DNA from 3 places in the Williamsia sp. Y721 genome. Region 2 is predicted to be linked to each of the others. Evidence: riboswitches for the same ligand, from Rfam matches in the RefSeq annotation. Region 2 holds a riboswitch; each other region holds the start of a gene.

Region 1 (7,762 bases), on a different contig from region 2:
GGCCCGGGCTTGGTGCGGTCGATCAATGCGAGCATGTCGGGGACATCGTCGGCGCCGAGCTGGATTGCCTCGGGTTCGGGCCTCGGCTTCAGCGTGTCGGTGGCAACCATCTGGACGCCCGGGCCGCTCATGGCAACCTCCCAGCCATCGGGTAGGTCGGTCACCTCGACCGGCAGCGCGACTTCTTGTCCGGGGCCGATCAACTCGGCGAGATCAGTCCACGTCTGCGGATCGCTCAGATCGCCGACCCCGACAAACGGGGAGATCGTCGGGAGGTAGCGGCGAGCGCGGGTGGTGCCCTCGCTCAGGTGCAGATGGGCGCCGATTAGGCTCTCCCACATGGCATTATCGAGTACGCCGGTGTCCGGTGTGGTCTGAGCTGTCACCGGCTGAACCATTCCTTTGCGATGAGTTCGTACGAGCGCACCCGCGCCGCGTGGTCGTGTGTGATGGTAGTGATCGAGAGCTCGGCGGCGCCGGTGGCGTCCCGGAGGATCTCGAGTTTGTCGGCAACGGTGGACGGCGATCCGACAAATTGCGTCAGCACCCGGTCGCGGACCAGTTCGCGGTCGTCGTCGGTCCATTCCATCGCAGCTGCCTGCGCCGGACTCGGGAACGGGATCGCACCTTCGCCGCGCCGGATGCTGCGGACCCAGGGTGCGTATCCACTGGCCAGTTCGGCTGCTTCGTCGTCGGTTTCGGCGATCACCGCATCCACCGATACGGCAATATACGGTTCCGGGACATCCGCCGACGGTTGGAATGCTGCCAGGTAGGCGTCGACGGCGTCGATGACCGTACTCGGGCTGTGGTGGTAACTGGCAACAAAGCGCAGGCCCTTCGACCCTGCGACGGCGGCGCTGGATCCACCAGAGGCGCCGAGGATCCAGACCTGCACGTCAGCACCATCTCCCGGGGTGGCATGCGCGGGAAGACCTTGTGGGCTGACATATGTGTCGTCGAGAAGGGCGAGGACAGCAGAGATCTGCTCGTCATAGGTCGAGGCGTACGCGCCGGGTTGCTGGAGCAGATCGAGTAGGTGGGTGATGGACTTACTCGCAAACGCGCCGGCGATGTTGTAGATCTTCGGCAGGAGTAGACCATTGGGTGTGTACGTGTCTTCGGTGTGGGCGCCGCCGCCGCGAGCCGACAGATAATTCTTTGCCGCGACTTCGGTCACCGATTCCGATCCCGTTGCCGTTTCCGGGGCGGGGCGAGATATGGATCGTCCGATACCGAGGTCGAGGCGACCCGGGTACAGGGTGTTGATCAGGCCGAACTCCTCGACCGTCGCCAGCGGCGTCCGATGGCCGAATTGCACTCCGGCTGAACCCAACCGGATGGTCGAGGTGGACCCTGCGATCAGTGCGATCTCGATAGCGGGCGACGAACCGATGACCCCCGGATTCGTGTGGTGTTCGGCAAACCAGTAGCGGGCGTATCCGAATTGTTCGGCGCGCTGGACCAGGTCGATGGCGTTGCGTATTGCGGTGGTGTTGTCCGACCCGCTGGAACGGGGCAGAAGGTCGAGAACCGACAGGGGGATGGGCGGGGCCATGGGAACTCCTAGTGAGCTGCTGCGGACGACGTGATCGGCGACTGCCATTCACCGGCTACGGCGTCCGAACCCCCGAACGACGCGAAATCGGTGGTGGCGCGAAATGCGTCCAATGAGTACAGGTCTCGGGCATAGCGCCACAGATTCGGGAAGTCGGCAAGACGCCGGGTACCGGCCCTGGCCGCCGCAGCATCGTGCCGAACAAGCGTCACCCAGAGCCGGACGTCGGCCAGAGTCACGTTGTCGCCCAAGAGGTATCGACTCCCCGCGAGGCGGCTGTCGAGTTCTGAATATGCCTGATACACAGTGGTCGCGGCTTCCTGCGCGGCCGAACCGGTTCCGGTCGCCACGTGTGCGGTGCTGTTGACCGTGGCTCGCAACCAGGCTTCCAACTCGTCGATCTGCGGGCGCAGGTCCTCTGGGTAGAGGTCGAACTCGCCGGTGACCTGACGGCGATACTGCGTCGCGAGATCGGCGTCGAGCGTGTCGAACGTGTTGCTCACCACCTGCTTCGTCTCGCGATCCCACAGGGTGGGGACCGACACGTGGCCATCGAAGCCGGGTTCGGTGGCGTCGTAGGCATCGCGTAACAGGGTGAAGCCGTTCACCGGGTCGGGGCCGTGGGTTTCGCGGAATGCCCACCCGCGGGCATCGCGGGCACCGTCGACGTAGCTGACACTGATCGCATCGGTGAGGCGGGCCAGCTCGATGACCAGCGTGACCCGCTGAGCCCACGGGCAGAACCAGCCGGAATAGACGTGATAGCGATCAGAGACAGCCGGGTACGGCGTGGATCCGTCGCTGCTGATACGTCCGGCGAATCGATACACCGGTCGGGTGTCGTCCGGTTCGCGAGTGATCGTGTACTCGCCGTTAGTCTCGGTATCGGCTGGGCTGGCGAAGTTCGACATGGCTAGACAACCTTTTCTGCGGAGTGGGAACGGAATGAGAACAACTCGGGGGCATCTTTGTCGGCGGTGAGGTCGGCGAGGAGGCGGCCGATGGCGGGCACGAACTTGAAGCCGTGTCCGGAGAATCCGGCGGCGACCGCGACCGGACCGCGGCGGTCGATGACGAAGTTGGAGTCGGGCGTGGTCGCGTACGTGCAGCTGATCGGGGTCAGTGCGTCGGCATCGACGCCGGGCACCCAATGACGGACGTACTCCTGCAGGGCCTTGAGCTGCCGTGGTTCCGCCGTGAAATCGCGGTGGTCGGGGTCGACGACGGGTCCGGTTCCATGGAAGCCGACCTTGATGCCTTCGGCACCCGAAGACAAGCCGTACACACCACCGAATTCGGGCGCGTTCGGTCCGTCCGGGTCATGCAAGATCCCGAAGCTGGGCCATTCGGCGTCCTGGTCACGCGGTACGAAGTGTGCGGGTTGCTCTTGGGTGACGGTGATCTGTGGCAGCGGTGCGATTCCCGACAACAGCTTCGTCGCCCAGGCGCCTGCCGCCACCACCACACGTCGGGCCACGTACTCCTGGTCATCGGTGCGCACGGTGACCGAGTTCTCGTCTGTGACGTCGATCGAGATCACCTGCGATTCGTGTCGAACCTCTGCACCGAGAGCTGCTGCGCCGCGTTGTGCGCTGACAGCGTTGTCTGCATGTAGTCGCCCGCTGTTGGGGTAGTACAACGCGCGGCCGTCGAATCTGATTCCGGGCCAGCGCTGCGAGGCCTCGTCGGGCTCGAGCCAATGATGGACGAGTCCGAGGTCGGCGAGGGTATCTGCGATCTGGGACAGGTACGGAGTCCATCCCTGATCGACGCCGCCGGTGACGGTGAGCAGTTGCGTCCCGGACTCGGCTTCGAGGTCGGCCCAGAGTCCTTCCGCTTCCCTCGCGAGCGCGACGTAGGTGCGCTCGGCGTAGGAGGTGCGGAAGATGCGGGAGGCGCCATGTGAGGCGCCGTTGGCGTGGCCGGGGGTGAATCGTTCGAGCAGCACGGTCTCGACACCCCGGCGCGCCAGTTGCCAGGCGGCGGCCGAACCCATCGCGCCACCACCGACAACCACGGTGTCGACCTTGACGGAACTCATATCGTGACCTCGATTCTGTTGTGTTCGGTGAGCCCCTCGATTCTTGGTATCGACGCCAACAGGGGCCCTGGTGTCCTCGCTTCGAGGATTGGTGAAAAACACTTCCGCAGTGCCGGTTTCGACGACCTGAAACATCTGAAACTGCTGCACATGCAATGGGCCCGGCAGATGCTCAGGATTCGACCGCGTGGTGCGTTGAACAAGGTCATCAAGCTCCCGGGAATCTCTTCGGGCTCGCTTGCGTGAAACCCGCGCTTGTCCCATGCCGGTGAAGGCTGGGACCGTGTCTTTCATCCAGGGCACCCCGCCGCGGTGGAGGGTTGCCGACCAGCAAGCTGGAACTTGGCGCTGATACTCGTTGACACAGGGCAGTTGTTGTCCACCAGGCGAATCCGGGCACCGTATGTGCGTGTCCGGGCCAGGGGATTTCAACTGTTGGACAGAACCATACGCACGCTGCTGCCCAAATCCGATGGATGCGCGGAGTTTCGATCGCCGAGAAGTTAAAGCACATGGGTATGGACGACGCCGAAGAAGTCTGTTAGCGTCGTCGTCGGTCACGAGTACCAGCGCATAGCCCCGGCTTGCTGGTCAGCAACCCTCCATCGCGGCGGGGTGCTCCGGGTGAAGACCTGGCCTGTTCGAACCCGAACAGGCAAGCGCGGACCTCCCACCGTCCGAGTTCCGAACTGCTCCATCTGCAGGTTCGAAACTTGGTGCGTGCGGGATCCCTGACACCGGAAGCTGGTGTGAGATATGAGCACTGCAACACTGAACCGAAACCTGAATGCTCTTGCAGCGATAGAGGGTTCGGACACCCAGGCCCCACTGAGGGATGGCTCGACCACGCGATACGTCAACTTCGACTACGCGGCGAGTGCGCCGGCATTGTGCAGCGTGGTCGATGCGATAACGCGACTACTACCGACCTACTCGAGTGTGCACCGGGGCGCGGGCTACGCATCGCAGGTGACGACGCGGGCGTACGAGACCGCCCGAGCGCAGGTCGCTGACTTTGTCGGTGCCGGCGAGCAGCACTGCCTGATCTTCACGCGGAACACCACAGATTCGCTGAACCTCCTGGCTCGCTGCGTGCCGGGAAAAGTCGTCGTCCTCGATCTGGAACATCATTCAAATTTGTTGCCGTGGAGTGATGTTCACGTCGTCCGTGCTGCGAATACGCTGGCCGCGACGATCGTCCGTGTGGAGACCGCACTCAAAGAGACCGGTGCGGTGTTGCTGGCGGTCACCGGTGCGTCGAACGTCACCGGTGAGATCTTGCCGGTCAGTGAACTGGCAGATCTTGCGCACCGCAACGGTGCTCGGATCGCTGTCGACGGCGCGCAGTTGGTTCCGCACCGCAGGGTGGACATCACTGCCTGCGGCATCGACTACCTGGCATTCTCGGGACACAAGACCTACGCGCCCTTCGGGGCCGGAGTGCTTGTCGGACTGAGGGATTGGCTTGATGCCGCCGACCCGTATCTCGCCGGTGGTGGCGCGGTGCTCAACGTCACCGAGCAGGACGTGAAGTGGGCGCCCGCGCCCGCCCGTCATGAAGGTGGTTCGCCCAACGTCTTGGGTGCGGCTGCGCTCGCGGCGGCCTGCGTCGAAATCGAATCCCTTGGGGAGGCCGTTGTTTCCCATGAAACATCACTGACCGACCGGTTGCGCGATGGTCTGGCCGAGATCCCGGGCGTGCATGCCCTGAAGATCTTCACCGACAGCACCGATGCCGTTGGTGTGGTCAGCTTTGTCGTCGACGGACATCGGGCCGCCGAGGTGGCAGCCCATCTGTCGGCCGAACACGGCATCGGGGTGCGCGACGGACGATTCTGTGCCCATCCGCTTCTGGACCGTCTGGGCCACGGCTCAGGGGCTGTGCGCGCCAGCCTCGGCCTCGGTTCGAGCTCCGAGGACGTCGACCTGCTCCTCGCCGCCCTCCGCACGCTCTAAACCCCGGGGTGGGGGACGCTCAGTGCCATGAGCGCGGTGTCGTCTTCGAGGCCGGCACCGAAACCGTCGAGCAACTCTCGCAAGTCCTCGATGATCTGGCCTGCGGACGTCGGGGTGTGTGCCGCCGCGAACTCGAGCAGCGCACCGTTGTCGTCGTACCGCTCGGGACCCGGCCCGATCCGCGCCTCGGTGAGCCCGTCGGTGTAGAGCACGAGGGTGTCGCCGGCGTCGAGGTGAATCCGGGTAGAGACAAATCTGGGAGCGCGCAGGATGCCGACGAGTTGGCCGCCCTCGGTACTCACGTACTGCGCTCGGCCTGCGGCGGTGAGCAACAGCGCGGGCGGATGGCCCCCGCTCGCGAGGTGTACGTCGAATCCGTTGTCGGCGCGGGTGAGGACGCCGAAGATCACTGTGCAGAAACGAGGTTCGTCGCCGTGATAGTTCGAATGCAGCACGGCATCGAGGTTGTGCAACACCGCAATCGGATCGTCGTCGTACACCGCTGCAGCGCGCAGCGTGTAACGGGTCAGCGACGTCACCGCCGCTGCGGTGGCTCCTTTTCCGCACACGTCGCCGAGGAAGAACCCCCACTTGTGCTCTGACAGGGCGAACAGGTCGTAGAAGTCGCCGCCGACATCGTCGATCGATGCAGCGTTGTAGTGGGCTGCTGCCTCCATGCCGTCGGGAGGTCGCAACGACGGTGGAAGCAGTGAGCGCTGAAGGGTCGAGGCGAGCAGTTGTACGCGCGCACGTTCTTCTTCGGCATGGCGCCGTGCGGCGAGCAACTGTTTCTCGTACGCGCGTCGATCACGTGCGTCCTGCACGGTGATGCGGATGAGCACGGCGGTGCCATCGGTACCGATCTTGACGTTCGCGGTGACGAATACGGGCAGTCGTCGGCCGTCGGCCGCGACGAGGTCGACGGTGATTCCGCTCAGCACCCCTACCAGCTGCAGTAGCGGTGCGAAGTGGGTTTCGTAGTGTATGCGCCCGCCTGCGGTGAGCAGATCGCTGAAAGGCCTGTCCAGCAATGACGTTCGGTCGTGTCCGAGCCACACCGCCAGAGTGGTGTTGACCTTTGCGATGCGCCCGTCCGGCCACGTCGACAGATACCCGCACGGTGCGTTCTCGTACAGGTCTTCCAGACTCTCATCGAGTACGTCCGGTGACCTGATATCGCCGTGGTCCTTGCTCATCGACGGCCACCCACGAAGGCCACGATGGCCTCTGTGGTGGGCACGGGGTCGCTGAGCTGGGGGCAGTGTCCGCTCGCGTCGAGGGTGACGAGTTCGCTGCCCTCGATTTGGCTGTGCACATATGCGCCCACGTGGCGGGGTGCCAGTGAGTCTCGCGCACACTCGATCACGAGGGTTGGCACGGTGACACGCGCGAGATCGGTGCGGTTGTCGGACAGGAAGGTGGCGCGGGCGAACACCAGCGCCTTCTCGGGGTCGGTTCGACAGAAGGATTCGGTCAACTCGTCGCCGAGCGCCGGTCGCTCCGGGTTACCCGCGATGTTCGGCGCCATCGACGCCGACCAACCGAGGTAGTTGCTCTCGAGAGACTCGAGCAGTTCGTCGATGTCACCACGCGTGAAGCCACCCCGATATCCATCGGATTCGTCGTCGACATAGCGCGGCGACGGGGTCAGCAATACCAGCTTGGCGAACCGGTCGGGTTCTTTGGCCACGGCGACGGCGCCGATCATCGAGGCGACCGAGTGACCAACGAACACCACGTCGTGCAGATCGAGTTCGACGACGATGTCGAGCACATCCTGCGCATAGGTCTCGAGGTTCGAATACCGCTCGGCGTCCCACGCGGCCGGATCGGAGGCGCCTGCGCCGACGTGATCGAACAGCACCACCCGATGGTCGTCGACCAACCGCTTGGTCACCCGATGCCAGAGGTTCTGGTCGCATCCGAATCCGTGGGCCAACATGATCGTCGGCCCGTCTTCGCGCCCGAGGATCTTGACGTTGTTCTTCGCGCGCACATTCACGTGCTTCATCTTCGCACCTGATGTGTGTTCCTGCGGGCGGGCCGTGCCGAAGCATGTTCGGCCCGGTCAGTAGGGTTCGTCGCAGTCAGTGGGCGGGCGGCGTCCACCCGTGGGCTGCGGTCAATGTCGCGCGGCCGAGGCTGTGAATGTGGAGCGCCTCGTGCAGCTGAACAGATCCGGCGAGGACGCCGAGTGGCAGCCGGCC
Region 2 (7,762 bases):
GGGGTGCCTTCCGGCGCCCGGTGCCTGCCCGGCACCGAAACGGCGGCGACAGGCGTCTGCACGTGATCGACGGTCGGCGCGGCGAGCACCTCGCCGGAATCGCCGGAATCGGCGATATCCGTGGTGCGATCGTCCAGGCCCGCCCCTCCCTCGGTGGTCGCACCGAATGCCGCAACCGCCATGGCTCGCACCGTCGGTGCCGCGATGAACCCGAGGTCCGGGTCGCGGTGGTCGAGGACGGCGTCGATCACCGCGATCCAGTCCCGAACGAAGTTCTCCGGATACCGGATGACGCTGACCGCGCTCCCGAAGATCGCGGCCCATGCAGTCGGATCACCGGACAGCGCGTCCCGGATCGCGTATAGATCGGTCAGATATGCGCCGTGCCCGAGCTGCGGCAGCGCAGGCAGCAATCCCATGATCGCGCGTGATATCGGCTGGATGACCGCCAGTTCGGCATAGGGAAAATCGAGGATCACCGGGCGCAGCAGGTTGGGTAACCCGACCTGTGCCAGCACGATGGTCAGTGATGGATCGGCGGCGATGAAGACCACATCGGCACCGTCGGACTCCTTGATGACAGTGACGCCGTCGGTACCGGCGGATGCACCTGGCCCGGCCGCCATGATCGGGCCGTAATTCTGGTGTTTGACGAAGAAGCCCACCAGCGCATCCAGTGCCCCGATGGGATCTCGCCGCAGATCGGGTAGGTCACAGATCGCGTCGCCGTCGATGCAGACCGAGTACACCGCAATGTCGCCGAAGTCGCCGTCGCGCGAACCGTCGAGTATCGCCCCCGGATACGCGTTGATGAGGTTGACCTCGGCTCCGGCACCGGCGTTCGTGCCCCGTCGCCGTGGGTCGGAATAGAGCTCACCCGACACTCCGACCGAGGTCACGCCGCCGGCCTTGCCCGCCGCGATGTCGGTCAGTACATCCCCGGCGATGCGGGCCCCCTGTGAATAACCGACGATGACAACCGGTTTGTCCTGGCAGTTGGCCTGATAGGTCGCCACGTCCCGGGCGAGCGCGGCTTTTCCGGTCTCGATGTTCGCGTCGTAACTCTGCGCACCGAGTGGCCAGAAGGTCGCCGGGTAGTCGACCCGGTTGATCACGTAGTCCTGGTCGGTGTACCTGGCCTCCAGGCCCCGGGTGTGCAGGTGGTTCGGATCATCGGTGCCGGCCACCACGAACACTCCGCCGTCACCACAGTCATACGGCGCTGACTCGGCGGCGAGCCCCGGAGCGCTCCCGAGGAAACCGAGCACCGGCAGCGCCGCCGCCGCAGCACCGGAGGCAAGCGCCACCGCGCGCCGATTGGTCCGTTTCGAAACAACACGACCACGCCTTGTCTGAACACCCACAGCAGCCCCAGTTGTTTCGAATTGCTAACTGCCTCAGGCAATTCAAGGCGATGCACTGAAGTTACGACAGGTATTGACAATGACCAATCGCGTGAACGTAGTACAGAGCGGACTACACGATGGCGAATCACAGAATCTCCCTGCGCTGAACGCTTTTTTGCACAGGAAGCGCGTGTTATATCCTTTTGGCCAGGTCCTGAGTGTCAGCGACAAGCCCCGGCTAGCTGACCGGCAACCCTCCAACCGCGGTGGGGTGCTCCGGGTGACGACCAGGTTGCGGTTCGCCGCGGCAAGCGCGGGGTCCGAAAGGTCGGACCCTCTAATTGGATGTCTAACGACCAAGAAAGAGAAGTCCTACATGTCTGACACCGACGTCAATCCGGCCGACAACTGGAGCTTTGAAACCAAGCAGGTCCATGTTGGCCAGAGCCCGGATTCGGCAACCTCCGCCCGTGCCCTGCCGATCTACCAGACAACGTCGTACACGTTCCGCGACACCGAGCACGCCGCCAACCTCTTCGGTCTGGCCGAGCCCGGCAACATCTACACCCGCATCATGAACCCCACCCAGGACGCCGTCGAGCAGCGCATCGCAGCCCTCGAAGGTGGCGTGGCGGCTCTGCTCGTCGCGTCGGGTCAGGCCGCCGAGACCTATTCGATCCTGAACATCGTCGAAAACGGCGGTCATGTGGTGTCGAGCCCCCGCCTCTACGGCGGCACGTACAACCTCTTCCACTACACGCTTCCCAAGCTCGGCATCCAGGTCAGTTTCGTTGATGACCCGGAAGACCTCGACAGCTGGCGCGCGGCCATCCAGCCCAACACCCGCGCCCTGTTCGGTGAGACCATCTCGAACCCGAACAACGAGATCCTCGACCTCCCCGGCATCTCCGCCGTTGCCCACGAGGCCGGCCTGCCACTGATCGTCGACAACACCGTCGCCACCCCGTACCTGATCAACCCGCTGGAGCACGGCGCCGACATCGTGGTGCATTCGGCCACGAAATACCTTGGTGGACATGGCACCGCGATCGGAGGCGTGATCGTCGACGGTGGCACCTTCGACTGGCGCGGCCAGCGTGACGGTGTGGACCTGTTCCCCGGATTCACCACCCCGGACCCGAGCTACCACGGTGCGATCTTCGCCGACCTCGGTGCTCCGGCCTACGCCCTCAAGGCCCGCGTGCAGTGGTTGCGCGATACCGGTGCCGCCATCTCGCCGTTCAACGCCTTCCTCATCGCCCAGGGCCTGGAAACCCTCAGCCTGCGGATCGAGCGCCACGTGTCGAACGCCCAGAAAGTGGCCAAGTACCTGGAGGAGCACCCGCAGGTGGAGTCGGTGGCATACGCCGGACTCGAATCCTCGCGCTGGTACAAGCGAGGCCAGGAATTGGCCCCGCGTGGCCAGGGCGCGATCATCGGCTTCGAGATCGCCGGCGGCGTGGACGCAGGCAAGAGGTTCGTCGACGCACTGGTCCTGCACAGCCATGTCGCCAACATCGGTGATGTGCGCTCGCTGGTCATCCATCCCGCCTCGACCACCCACTCCCAGCTGATCGCCGAAGAGCAGCTGGCCGCAGGCGTGACCCCCGGACTGGTCCGGTTGGCTGTCGGCATCGAGAACATCGTCGACATCATCGCCGACCTCGATGCAGGCTTCGCTGCGGCCAAGTGAGGTGAGTATCGACCCGCACACGCCACCACGAACTCATCCGGACTGGGAATTCCTGCCTGATGGGCAGCTGACCAGTGTGTCGGTCGGCCCGATTTCGCTGGACAACGGCGGACAGATCGAGAATGTGACCCTGGCGTTTCAGCGCTGGGGCACACTCTCGCCCACCCGCGACAACGTTGTTCTGGCACTGCATGCCCTGACCGGCGACTCCCACGCAACCGGACCCGTCGGTCCTGATCAGCCCACCCCCGGTTGGTGGGATGGGCTGATCGGTCCGGGCGCCGCGGTCGACACCGACGAGTGGTGTGTCATCTCGGCAAATGTCCTCGGCGGATGCGGCGGTTCCACCGGCCCGGCATCACTGGATTCCGAAGGTCAGGTGTGGGGTTCACGTTTCCCCACCATCACCGTTCTCGATCAGGTCCGCGCCGAGGTCGCACTGCTCGACGCACTGCAGATCGATTCCGTCGCAGCCGTCATCGGCGGCTCGATGGGTGGCGCCCGCGCTCTGGAATGGGTCATCGGCTACCCGCAGCGAGTGCGGAGCGGCTTGATCCTGGCCGTCGGCGCTCGCGCATCAGCTGACCAAATCGGTACGCAGACAACACAGATCGCGGCAATCAAGGCCGATGCCAACTGGCAGAACGGCGACTATCACGGTAGTGGTCGGACACCCACGTCAGGTCTTGGCATTGCCCGCCGCATCGCGCACATGTACTACCGCAGCGAACCCGAACTCGACCAGAGGTTCGCCAATCTCCCTCAGGGACAAGAAGATCCGTTACACGGCGGCCGTTACGCGGTGCAGAGCTACCTCGAACACCAGGCCGACAAGCTTGTCCGCCGGTTCGATCCGGGTAGCTACGTGGTGCTGTCCGAGGTGCTCAACAACCACGACGTCGGACGCGGACGCGGTGGCGTCGAAGCCGCCCTGCGGAGCTGCCATGTACCAGTGGTGGTCGGTGGCATCGATTCCGACAGGCTCTATCCCCTGCGTCAGCAGATCGAGTTGGCCGAACTCATGCCCGGCTGCGTCGATGGACTGCACGTGGTGCATTCCGCCAACGGTCACGACGGATTCCTGACCGAATTCGATGCGATCTCAGACCTTCTCAAGAAGACTCTCGTCCTCGCGCGTGGCTGATACCTCCACCTGACCGGCTCGGCCCACGTGGCAGTCGGTCAGGTGCGGCGGCACCGGAGCATCGTCAGGTTGCGGGCTGCGAAGTAGGCACCGTACCCGACGCCGGATCTCCGGACTGCGGTGCATCAGACGGCGATGAACCCGAGGGGGCCACGAGCGCCGGCTGTGACGGCGCCGGGCCCTCCCCCTCCTGCGGCTGACCGGGTTCGATCTCCGGAGTCGGTTCAGGCGTGGTTGATTCCGGTGGCGGTGGCGGTGGAGTCGACGGAGACGACGGGCCCACCTTGGGTGGCCAGGTGAGGCTCGGCAGCGGGAACGGGATCAACGACGGGCTCAGGGTCCTCGTCGGCGGATCCGACGACGACGTTGGTGGCGGCAATTCGGTTGTCGCCCAGCCGAGTTCGGGGTTTCCGCCGGCAACCGGCGGTGCCATATCCCACGTGGTCCGCGTTGGAATCTGCGTCGGCGTGGAGGTCACCTGCGCGTTGGTCGTCGTGGTTGTGGTCGTGGTCGTGGTCGTTGTCTGCGGCGGCGCTTCAGCGATCACGGACGGCGACGCCGGGGGCTCCGGGACCTTGTTCGGTGTCGACGGGTTGCCTGCGAGCGACGATCCGACCGCGTACACGGTCATCAACGCTCCCGCGAGCAATGCACCGAACATGGCCAGCGGCGCCGCCGACAACCAGTCGCGGCTGCGCCGGCCACCGATGAAAGCGAGTCCGGCAGGCCGGATGCTCGCGGCGGCCAGCCGGGCCGCGCCGGTGGCCGCAACCGATTCCGGGCCGTGCGGAAGCACCGCTTCGACGCCGACCTCATCGGTGATGAGGTCGCGGACCAGCGGAATGTTGGCGACACCACCGATGAGCACGACGGCGTCCGGACGGGAGACCGCCGTGTAGTCGGCGACCTCTGCCGCCGCCGCCTGCGCCATCGGCCGGATGAGAGCTTCGAACGCCGATCGGGTCACGGTGCCGGCATCCGACGAGCCACCGACGGTCAGGGAGGTCGACTCACTGACCGACAGTTCTTCTTTTGCGGTCCGGCAGGCGCTCAGCACCGTAGACCTGCGACGTCCGCGCAAGCGACCATTGGTGGTGTGTTCCTGCATCAGCAGAGCATCGAGCTCGGCGCCCGAAATCGCCTCGCTCCGCCTCAGGTCACTGACCCGTCCAGTCGCCGGATCAAGTGTGTACGTGCTCATTCCGGTGTCGCCGAGGTCCACGACGACCACTGAGGCAAACCGGCCGATCTCGCCGGTGGAACGCAATTGATGGGCCACAGCCTCTGTTTCGGCGATCAACTGGATCTGCCGCTTGGCACCGGTGCCACGAGAAGCGATTTCGCGAGCGTGCTCGTCGGTGCGGTACGCGACGCCGATCGGCCCGACCTTGCTCCCGCGGTCCTGCGCGGTACCCAACATCAGATCGATGCCGGAGTTCACGCGGCCCGCGCGGGTCAGACCATCGGTGAGGTCGACGTCGATGACGCGGTTGATCGAACTCTGGCGACCATTGTCATCGGTCGACAGCAGGACACAGTGGATCATTCCACTGCCTGCGGACAAACCCAGTGACGTACTCATGGTCCTCATTCCGATCGCTATCGCTCGGTTGGGGCCCAGATGATGCCGATTTCACACCCCTGATCCATTCACTGCCGCTGTTGGACAGTTCCCCTACTGCCATTGTCTACGGCCGCGCCAGTACTTTTCGGCACGACCAAAGTCAACAGACAATTACAGCAACGGGAACCATTGTAATCAATCTGTGCCCAAAGGGTCGATCGAGGTCGCCAACCAGAGGATGGCGACACCGACTACCACCATCGACGACACGTCCGCTACACGTCCACGAACCTCGAGGAGACCGGCGCGTGATGTCGGCAATATCGCCCGGAGAAGCGCCGCAAGCAAGGCGGCCGAACCGAGAACGAAGGTCCCTCGACGCCAGCGGTCGAAGATCAAGAAGATCGCGGCCACCACGATCAGCGCCATGACGGCGATGAAAGGTATCTGGACCAGCACCGTCCGCAACTGCCGGACGCGATGAAAGCGACGGGCGCGCGCACGCCGTGCGCTTGTTGCTGCCCCCTCGCCCGCGGCCGACCTGCTGCTCATATCCGGGTCAGCTTCGCGACAACGCGGATTCGGCGCGCTCGACGACATTGGCCATCAGGAACGCTCGGGTGAGCGGTCCGACACCACCGGGGTTTGGTGAGACACATCCGGCGACATCCCACACCGCGGGGTCCACGTCGCCGACCAAACCTGCATCCGTTCGACTGACACCGACATCGACAACCGCGGCTCCGGGCTTGACCATGTCGGCGGTGATGAGGCCGGCCACGCCGGCTGCCGCGATCACGATGTCGGCGCGCGAGACCTCGGCGGCGAGGTCCGCGGTGCCGGTGTGACACAGCGTGACAGTGGCGTTCTCGGTCCGGCGGGTGAACAAGAGCCCGATCGGACGTCCCACCGTCACGCCGCGGCCGACGACAACAACATGGGATCCGGCAATCGGCACGTCGTACCGCCGCAGCAGATGCAGGATGCCACGCGGGGTGCACGGCAGCGGAGCATCGGACGACGTCCCCGAGCCGTCCAGCACAAGCCGGCCCAGATTGATCGGATGCAGGCCGTCGGCATCCTTGGCGGGGTCGATCCGCTCCAGCGCGGCGTTCTCGTCGAGATGCTTGGGCAGCGGCAGCTGGACGATGTATCCGGTGCAGGCCGGATCGGCGTTCAGGTCGTCGATGACCGCGTTGAGTTGCTCGGTGGTGATGTCGGCGGGCAGATCCTTGCGGATCGATGCGATGCCGAGTTTGGCGCAATCGTTGTGCTTGCCACGCACGTAGGCGTGGGAGCCGGGGTCTTCACCGACCAGCACGGTACCGAGACCGGGAACGATCCCGGCGGCGCGGAGCTTGTCCACCCTCTCTTTCAGGTCGACAAAAATTTCGTCACGGGTGGCTTTTCCGTCCAACACAGCTGCACTCACGACACCCATCATTTCAGGTCGCGGCCGCAGGTTGTGCAGGCCATGGATCTAGCGGGTGTCGAAGCACGCGATCTTCGACGATCCGATACCCGAGATCCACACTTTGCCGCCGGTCTCGACCACTCCGGTGCTCTGGCCGAAACCCGGGACATGTGCCCGATGATCTGCGATAACACGTCCGCTGGGCAACTCGATCTCGAGCAGCCACAGCGGGGACACCGGCTCCGGCAGAAAACGATCCGGCACCTGCCAGAGCAACTTCCGCAGCCGCGGATATCCGGCGAGCAGTTCCAGCGGACGGCTCCGCATACCCGCCATCGCCAGCCACATGCGCTGTCCGTCGTGACTCAACGACGCGTTGTCCGGGTATCCGGGCAGCCGGTCGAGAAGCATCGATTGCTCGCCCGTCGCCGGATCGTAGGACCGCACCCGGTGTCCACCGGTCTCGGCGATGAACAGACGTCCGCCACTGGCCACTATTCCGTTGGCGAACTGCAGGTCGTCCAGGACAACGGTGGCGCTCGGACGCAGATCGTCGTCGAGGTCCACCCGGAGCAGCCGCCCGGTCGCCGAGTGCTCGATG
Region 3 (7,762 bases), 570 kb from region 2:
GTCACCAAGGACGGTGTCGACAAGTTCTTGACGATTGATGGCCGGGATGATCGCCTGCCGCACAGCCGGATCGGTGAGTACTCCACGAGTCACATTGGGCTGGAATCCGAACGTGATGCCCGGATTCGGTGTGGTGAGAACCTGGCCACCGACCGCCTCGATCTGTGGCGCGTCCTGGGGCAGCGCGTCACTGACCGCGTCGAGCTGATCGGACGACAGCGATCCCGTGCGCACACCCGACTCGGGGATCACCGTGAAGTCGATGCGGTCGAGATATGCCTCGCCGGTATGCGCGAATACCGGTGAGCTCCAGTTGTAGCCGGCGCGCTTGGCCAACGACACCGACCGATCCTGCTGCCAGTCCGAGTAGGTGAACGGGCCGCTGCCGATATTGGTTCCGAGGCAACGCTCTTCGACGGTCTGAGCGACGGTGGCATCGGCCTGCAGGCCGAGCTGCGAGGTCGACGTGGCCTGCAGGAACTGCGCGTTCGGTGTGCTGAAATCCACCTTGGCCGTCAGCGGGTCGAGCACCGTTGTTCCGGTATAACCGGACAGATAACTCGAGGCCAGCGGGGTTTTCGCGGCACCGAGCGCGAGAATGGAGTCGAAGTTCTTCTTCACCGACTCCGCGGTGAGCGGCGTGCCGTCACTGAAGGTCACGCCGTCGCGGAGCTTGAAGGTGAAGGATTTTGCATCCGGGCTGATCTCCCAGCTCTCCGCCAGCCACGGCGTGATGTCGCCGGTCTGGGGATCCTGGTCGGTCAGGGAGTCCACCACCTGGCGGGTGACGTAGATCGTCTGGTTGCTGGCCCCCTGTGCCGGATCCGAACAGGTCGGCGCCCCGGACAGTCCGTAACGCAGGGTTCCACCCGGCGTGGCGGGGCCGGCGTCGCCCTCGCCACCGGAGGCGTCGGACCCGCAGGCACTGAGCAGGGTTGCTGCCATCAGTGCAGCGCCGAACACGGCGAGTAGCGGTCGGGACACACGTGCATTCATCGATTTCCTCCGTCGATCCTGGCGGTAGCACGCTTCTGCGGCGAAGCGGCGGCTGCTTCACCCGCTGTCAGCTCACTGATGAGGTTAAACCGTTGCGCCCCAATATCTTCAATAAAATCAGCTTGGTTTTGAACCAACTCGATCACGCCACACCCTGGATGTTTCTGTCGCGCTTTGCGACTTCCTCACGAACGATCGGAATCACATACCGGCCGAAGTCGATCGCGTCGTCGAGCAGGTCGTAGCCGCGGGCCGAGAGGATCTCGATCCCGAGGTCGTGGTATTCGAGCAGCGCGGCCGCCACCGTCTCCGGAGAGCCGACCAGCGCATTGGAATTTCCGCCGCCCCCGGTTGCCTTGGACGTCGCCGTCCATCCCGCGGCTCCGAAACGGTCGACTGAATCAGCGATCTCGAGCAGACGTTGGGAACCGGCGTTCTGAGGCGATGTCAGGGAGAATCCGCGTGGGAACTGGGCGGCACCGGCCGCACGGGCATTGAGCTGACCGAGTATCGATTCCGCCTTCTGCCAGGCCAATTCGTCGGTCGGCGCGATGATCGGCCGGAACGCGACCTGTAGCCGCGGGCGATCCGCACGACCTGCAGCCTTCGCGGACGCGGTGATCGACGCGATCTGCTCGGCCGTGTTCTCGAGGGGTTCACCCCACAGCGCATAGATGTCGGCCTCGGCGCCGCCGACCGCATAGGCCGCCGCCGACGACCCACCGAAGGAGATGTCTGGCCGAGGCTGCGCAACCGGGAAGACATCGGAGACGAAGTCGTTGAACCGGTAGTAGGTGCCGTCGTGGTCGAACGGTTCGCGACTGGTCCACGCCTTCTTGACGATCTGGATGTACTCCCGGGTGCGTTCGTACCGTTGGTCTTTCGACAGGAAGTCACCCTCCCGCTGCTGTTCGGTGTCGTTGCCACCGGTGATGAAGTGCACCGTCACCCGGCCCCCGGAGATCTGGTCGAGTGTCGCGAAGGTCTTGGCGGCGAATGTCGGATACGAGACATTGGGACGGTGCGCCAGCAGGATCTCGATGCGTTCGAGATTGCTCGCGATGTACGAAGCGGCCGCCGCGGGTTCAGGCGTACCGGCACCATAGGCGAACAGGATCCGGTCCCACCCGAAATCCTCGTGTGCACGAGCGAGTTTGAGCGTGTACTCCCGGTCGAACGAACTGGCGGTGGTACGAGGATGGATCTCGGTGCCGTCATTCGTGGCAGCGATCCCCAGGAACTCTACTGGCATGTTTGTCCTTTTCGATGAATTAGATGAAGCGAGCGAAGGTGCGCCTGCCGACATGCATCGACGGCGGGACCCGGGTCGAAGCAGTCATGACAGCACCTCCAACGCGGCGGGTGTGGAGATTGGGCGACTCGGGATCTCACGCCTGAGCACCGGGGCGATCTCGGACTGGAAGAGTTTGAGGGAATCGCGATGCTGGGAGTCGGTGAGGCCGCTGGCATCAGCGTGCAGATGCATGACCTCATGGCCGAATTTCTCGTGATACCGCAACACTTTGTCGATCACCTGCTGCGGGCTCCCGAGCAGCAGCGAGCTGCGTTCGATGGCGTCTTCGAGGGTCGGAAACACCAGCGGCAGACCGAATGACCCGAGTCTGGCCACGGTGGCATCGAAGATCGGGCGGTATGTGTTGATCGCATCCTGCGAGTTCTTGGTGGCGTAGTACCCGGCTGATCCCGCACCTACGAGGGCATCGGCCGGATCGTGCCCGTATGCCGCCCACCGCGCTCGGTAGTAATCGATCAATTCTGCATAGGGTTCGATCGGGTTGGTGACATTGGCCGAGAACAGCGGATCCCCGTAAAACGCTGCCAGATCCACTGATTCACGGCTGGTGGCGCTGCCGTGCCAGACGCGAATCTTTTTCTGCAGCGGACGGGGTAGCGCCTCCGCGTCGGTCAACGATGGTCGGTACTTGCCCGTCCAGGTGACGGTGTCGTCCTGCCACAACCGTCGGAAGAGTTCGTACCCTTCCCGGTTGCGCTCCCACTGGTCGGCCTCGGTGACGTGGAACAGCTTGGCCTGCGCGGTGCCGTTGCCCTTGCCGATCATCAGTTGCAGTCGGCCACCGGAGAGGTTGTCGAGGGTCGAGTAGTCCTCGAAGGCCCGCACCGGATCGAGCAGACTGAGCGTTGTCACCGCGGTGAACAGTGGATCGTCGAAGTCCGTGCGGCGATGTTACTGAGAACCACCGGTGGCGACGAGGAGATGAACGGCCTCTCGTGCCGCTCGCCGACCCCGAAGCCGTCGAAGCCCAATTCCTCTGCGAGAACCGCGTTGTCGATCACTTCTCGAAACCGCTGCGCCGGTGACACGGTCTCGCCGGACAACGGGTGAGGCGTGTGGGTGATCAGACTGATCAACAGAAACTTCACCCGGACTCCTGAACTGATGGCATGACACACAACCTTCATCGGTCCCGGCAGTAGCACCCGCACCCGCCGAGGCGGGGGGTTGCTGCGACGTCAGCGAGCCGGGTCTCTCAGTCGCTCTTGATGATCCTTGTGCACAGTAGGCCGGTGCCCATAACGCGTCAAACGATGAATCAACTTGCCCGACAGACGGTGTGAGTCACCTCGGTGCCGTGGCCAGGGATGCTCTGCTCCCCCGACGAACGGACCGATGGACCTTTCCGAAGCATTGCCGCAGCACAACAGCCTTCAGAGCGATCCGGCCTGCCCGCGGCGATCGCAGGCGTGCAGCACGACGCGTCACGATCACCCGCCGCGTACACGATTAGATTCAGCCGGGTTCAAACCCCCCGTCATCAACGATCGCGGGGCTGACGGTGTCGACTGAACGGGCCGCCTACTCGGGCGCCTGCAGTAGGTGCTCGCGGGTCTCGGCGAATGCTCGCCCCAACACGGCAACGTCGCTCGGACTGAGCAGGTCGAACATGTTTCGCCTCACCTCGGCGACATGTCCGGGGCTCGCCGACGTCAGCTTCTGCATCCCGGCGTCGGTCAATTCCGCCATCATGCCGCGTTTGTCGTCTTCGCATTCGACGCGACGCACCCATCCGGCGTCCACCAGACGACCGATCGCCCTGGTGGCGCCGCTTCTTGTGGTCGTGATCGCATCAGCCAGATCCCGCATGCGCAGTCGGCGTTGCGGCGCCTCGGACAGGATCACCAGCAATTCGAAGTCGGTGAACGACAAACCCGCATCCCGGGCCAGCTGCTGATCGAGTGTCCGCAGCAGCAACCGGGTGGCATCCAGGTATGCGCGCCATGCCTGCTGCTCGTCCTCACTGAGCCACTGTGTTGGTTCCACGGCTAGAGCATAACCAAAGTAGTTGACAAAGCAACTAGTTGCGGTACGCTACCGAAATAGTTGACGACGCAACCATTTACCTATGGCAACTCGAAGCGCACACTGGATGAAGACCCCGCACCGAAAGGACCGGCCATGAGCACCGCCGACACCGACGAGAAGCGCCTGCAGGAATATGCGGGCAAGCGTGAGGCGATTCGCGCCAAACACCTGGCACCTACCGAATCCCGGCCCGCCTCCTCGGCGCGCGGTCTGCACCACACCGCACTGGTCAGCAGCGACGTCGAACGGACCGTGCGCTTCTACCAGGATCTGCTCGAGTTCCCGCTGACCGAACTCATCGAGAACCGCGACTATCCCGGATCGTCGCACTTCTTCTTCGACATCGGCAACGAAAACCTGTTGGCGTTCTTCGACTTTCCCGGCCTCGACGTCGGCCCGTACCAGGAAGTCCTCGGCGGGCTCCATCATGTCGCGATCAGTGTCGAGCCGCAGCGCTGGAAACACCTGCGCGACAAACTGATCGACGCAGGCGTCGAACTCATCGAGCACAGCGAGGTGTCGCTGTACTTCCGCGACCCCGACGGGGCCCGCCTCGAACTCATCGCCGATCCCCTCGGCGAGATGTACGGCTCTCACGTTCTCTAGACCGGCTTTCTTGCGATAGCGCTCCATTCGAAAGGCCCCCACTGATGACCACAGCACCACCTCCCACCCGCTTCGACGTCCGCCGTGCCGACAGCCGCTTCACGACCAACGCCGGTTGGCTCGACTCCAAACATTCCTTCTCATTCGGCCCCCACTACGACCCGGCCAACACCCACCACGGTGTGCTGATGGTCAACAACGACGACATCGTCCTGCCCCGGCAAGGTTTCGACACCCATCCCCATCAGGACATGGAGATCGTCACCTGGGTTCTGCAGGGCTCCCTGGTCCACCAGGACTCCATGGGAAACAACGGCGTGATCTACCCCGGCCTGGCACAGCGGATGAGCGCAGGCACCGGGATCATGCATTCGGAGAAGAACGATGTCTGGCGCCAAGACAGTGCCGACCAGACCCACGATCCCGTCCACTTCGTCCAGATGTGGGTCGTCCCTGATGAAGCCGGCATCACACCGGGCTATGAACAACTGGAGATCGACCACGAGTTGTTGTCCGGCGGATTCGTTCCGGTGGCCTCGGGCATGCCGCAGTACGTCGACCATTCGGCGATCCGCATCAAGAACCGTTACGCCACCATGCACGTGGCGAGGATGTCCCCCGGACAGCATCCGCTGACACTGCCCGACGCTCCCCTACTGCACGTCTTTGTCCCGCGCGGCGACGTCGCGATGGAGAGTGTCGGGGACCTCGGCGATGGCGACGCGGTCCGCGTCCACGGCGGTGGCGGACAACAATTGACCGCCACCTCCGATGCCGAGGTCATCGTGTGGGAAATGCATGCCGCGATAGCGGCCTGAAGGCGCCGGGCACGTGGCAGACCCGATCCGAACCTTCACCGATCCCGGCCCGCCGTCGCGGATCGTGTTCGGCAGCGGCACCCTGGCCACCGTCGGTGACGAGGTCGGCAGGCTCGGCGGCAGTCGGGTTCTGCTACTCGCCGGGCCGCGGCTCGAGTCCCTGGCCACCGAGCTCACGCACCAGCTGGGCACTGCGCTCGTGGCGCGCTTCGACGGCGCGGTCGTGCACACGCCGCTGGAGGTCACCGAGCGCGCGATGGGGCTGGCCGAAGCGGCAGACGTCGACTGTGTGGTGGCGATCGGCGGTGGTTCGGCAACCGGACTGTCGAAGGCACTGGCCGTGCGCGGCGGATACGACCAGATCATCGTTCCGACCACCTATGCCGGCTCCGAGGTGACGCCGGTACTCGGCGAAACCATCGACGGGGTCAAGACCACACGCAGTTCGCCGGCCATCCTGCCCGAGACCGTCATCTACGACGTCGACCTGACCATGGATCTGCCTACCGCGATAACACTCACCAGCTCGATCAATGCCCTGGCGCATGCGGTCGAGGCCCTGTACTCGGCCGACGCCAATCCGGTCACCGACCTCATGGCACTCGACGCCGTCACCGCGATCAACCACGCACTCCCCCGTGTGACGGCCGATCTCCACGACGCACAGGCCCGATCCGACCTGCTCCGCGCCGCCTGGCTGGCCGGCAGTTGCCTGGGATCTGTCGGAATGGGCCTGCACCACAAGCTCTGTCACACCCTGGGCGGCAGTTTCGGCCTGCCCCACGGGCCGACGCATACCGTCGTGCTGTCGCATGTCATGGCCTACAACACCCCCGCCGCACCGGAGACGATGGAGCGCATCGCCAATGCCATGGGTGTGCCCGATGCCGCGGCAGGCGTCTACGACCTGGTGGTGCGGCTCGGCGGGCCGCTATCTCTCTCCGAACTGGGTTTCGGCCCCGAATCCATCCCCCGCGCAGTCGAATTGATCACCGCCACGCCGTATCCGAACCCCAGGCCGGTCATGCCTGCCGGCATCGGCGAGCTCCTCACCGATGCCACCTTCGGCCACCGTCCACCTGTCGGTTCGACGGACCGACCTACCATGCAGTGATGGGAACACTGGGCGAAGATTTCGAACAACAGCGCAGCCGGCTGTTGTCGGTGGCGTATCGGATCACCGGCAGCATCAGCGATGCCGAAGACGCGGTTCAGGAATCCTGGCTGCGTCTCGACGCGGCCGACCACGACTCGATCGACGACCTCGGCGCCTGGCTGACGACCGTGGTCGGTCGCATCTGCCTCGACCGCCTCAAATCCGCGGCTGCCAAACGTGAAAGCTATGTGGGGCAATGGCTTCCGGAACCGATCGTGACTCCGATCGCCCTGGCACCCGAATACGGCGATCCGCTGCACGCCGTCATCGCCGCCGAGGACAGTCGGTACGCCGCCATGGTGCTGTTCGAAACCCTCACTCCGGCCATGCGGGTGGCCTTCGTCCTCCACGACGGATTCGGCGTTCCCTTTGCCGATGTCGCCGACATCCTCGGCTCCACGACCGCGTCGGCACGCCAGCTCGCCTCGCGCGCTCGCCGGACCGCCGCCGACGTACCGGCCCCGGTCAGTGACACCCAACAGGCCGAGGCCGTCGGCAGGCTCGTCGCGGCGATGGCAAACGGCGACATGGATGCGGTCCTGGCTGCACTGGATCCGGACGCCATGATCGTCGGCGACGCCAACCGCACCGCGCCCACCGCGGTCAAACCGATTCGCGGCGCGGTCGGTGTCGCCAGATTCCTCTTCGGGCTCCTCCGCCGGTACGGACCCGACATGCTCAACCTGCAGATTCCGGTACGGGTCAACGGTGAACTGGGAACCTACTCCGCCGGCTGGACGGACGAGGGAGACCGCCGCGCCTCACCTGCGCGCGTCATCAGCTTTGTCGTCCGTGATGGCCGAGTGTTGTCCGTCTACGACATCGCCGATCCCGCCAAGCTGG

What was found. Region 2 has a riboswitch for S-adenosylmethionine ahead of AC56PL_RS22585 (bifunctional o-acetylhomoserine/o-acetylserine sulfhydrylase). Riboswitches for the same ligand answer to the same signal wherever they lie in the genome.
Region 1: it holds a riboswitch for S-adenosylmethionine, as region 2 does, so the genes downstream of both, solA (N-methyl-L-tryptophan oxidase) here and AC56PL_RS22585 (bifunctional o-acetylhomoserine/o-acetylserine sulfhydrylase) in region 2, are expected to answer to the same signal.
Region 3: it holds a riboswitch for S-adenosylmethionine, as region 2 does, so the genes downstream of both, AC56PL_RS19935 (LLM class flavin-dependent oxidoreductase) here and AC56PL_RS22585 (bifunctional o-acetylhomoserine/o-acetylserine sulfhydrylase) in region 2, are expected to answer to the same signal.

Annotation. Positions count from the first base shown of each region.
Region 1 is NZ_JCASNH010000006.1:105,271-113,032, reverse strand. It holds gene AC56PL_RS26760 (GNAT family N-acetyltransferase) at 1-398, opposite strand, end outside; gene AC56PL_RS26755 (LLM class flavin-dependent oxidoreductase) at 383-1,558, opposite strand; gene AC56PL_RS26750 (glutathione S-transferase C-terminal domain-containing protein) at 1,567-2,469, opposite strand; gene solA (N-methyl-L-tryptophan oxidase) at 2,472-3,599, opposite strand; gene AC56PL_RS26740 (hypothetical protein) at 3,603-3,845, shown strand; SAM riboswitch class IV at 3,846-3,963, opposite strand; SAM riboswitch class IV at 4,155-4,267, shown strand; gene AC56PL_RS26735 (aminotransferase class V-fold PLP-dependent enzyme) at 4,356-5,555, shown strand; gene AC56PL_RS26730 (PP2C family protein-serine/threonine phosphatase) at 5,552-6,751, opposite strand; gene AC56PL_RS26725 (alpha/beta fold hydrolase) at 6,748-7,557, opposite strand; gene AC56PL_RS26720 (YbhB/YbcL family Raf kinase inhibitor-like protein) at 7,643-7,762, opposite strand, start outside.
Region 2 is NZ_JCASNH010000004.1:656,504-664,265, reverse strand. It holds gene AC56PL_RS22590 (cutinase family protein) at 1-1,307, opposite strand, end outside; SAM riboswitch class IV at 1,557-1,666, shown strand; gene AC56PL_RS22585 (bifunctional o-acetylhomoserine/o-acetylserine sulfhydrylase) at 1,723-3,039, shown strand; gene metX (homoserine O-acetyltransferase MetX) at 3,041-4,183, shown strand; gene AC56PL_RS22575 (Hsp70 family protein) at 4,248-5,765, opposite strand; gene AC56PL_RS22570 (DUF3017 domain-containing protein) at 5,943-6,299, opposite strand; gene AC56PL_RS22565 (bifunctional methylenetetrahydrofolate dehydrogenase/methenyltetrahydrofolate cyclohydrolase) at 6,307-7,179, opposite strand; gene AC56PL_RS22560 (SMP-30/gluconolactonase/LRE family protein) at 7,228-7,762, opposite strand, start outside.
Region 3 is NZ_JCASNH010000004.1:90,721-98,482, reverse strand. It holds gene AC56PL_RS19950 (ABC transporter substrate-binding protein) at 1-996, opposite strand, end outside; gene AC56PL_RS19945 (hypothetical protein) at 993-1,142, opposite strand; gene AC56PL_RS19940 (LLM class flavin-dependent oxidoreductase) at 1,139-2,248, opposite strand; partial or broken gene AC56PL_RS19935 (LLM class flavin-dependent oxidoreductase) at 2,333-3,399, opposite strand; SAM riboswitch class I at 3,432-3,526, opposite strand; gene AC56PL_RS19930 (MarR family transcriptional regulator) at 3,833-4,297, opposite strand; gene AC56PL_RS19925 (VOC family protein) at 4,433-4,945, shown strand; gene AC56PL_RS19920 (pirin family protein) at 4,990-5,763, shown strand; gene AC56PL_RS19915 (maleylacetate reductase) at 5,789-6,877, shown strand; gene AC56PL_RS19910 (sigma-70 family RNA polymerase sigma factor) at 6,877-7,762, shown strand, end outside.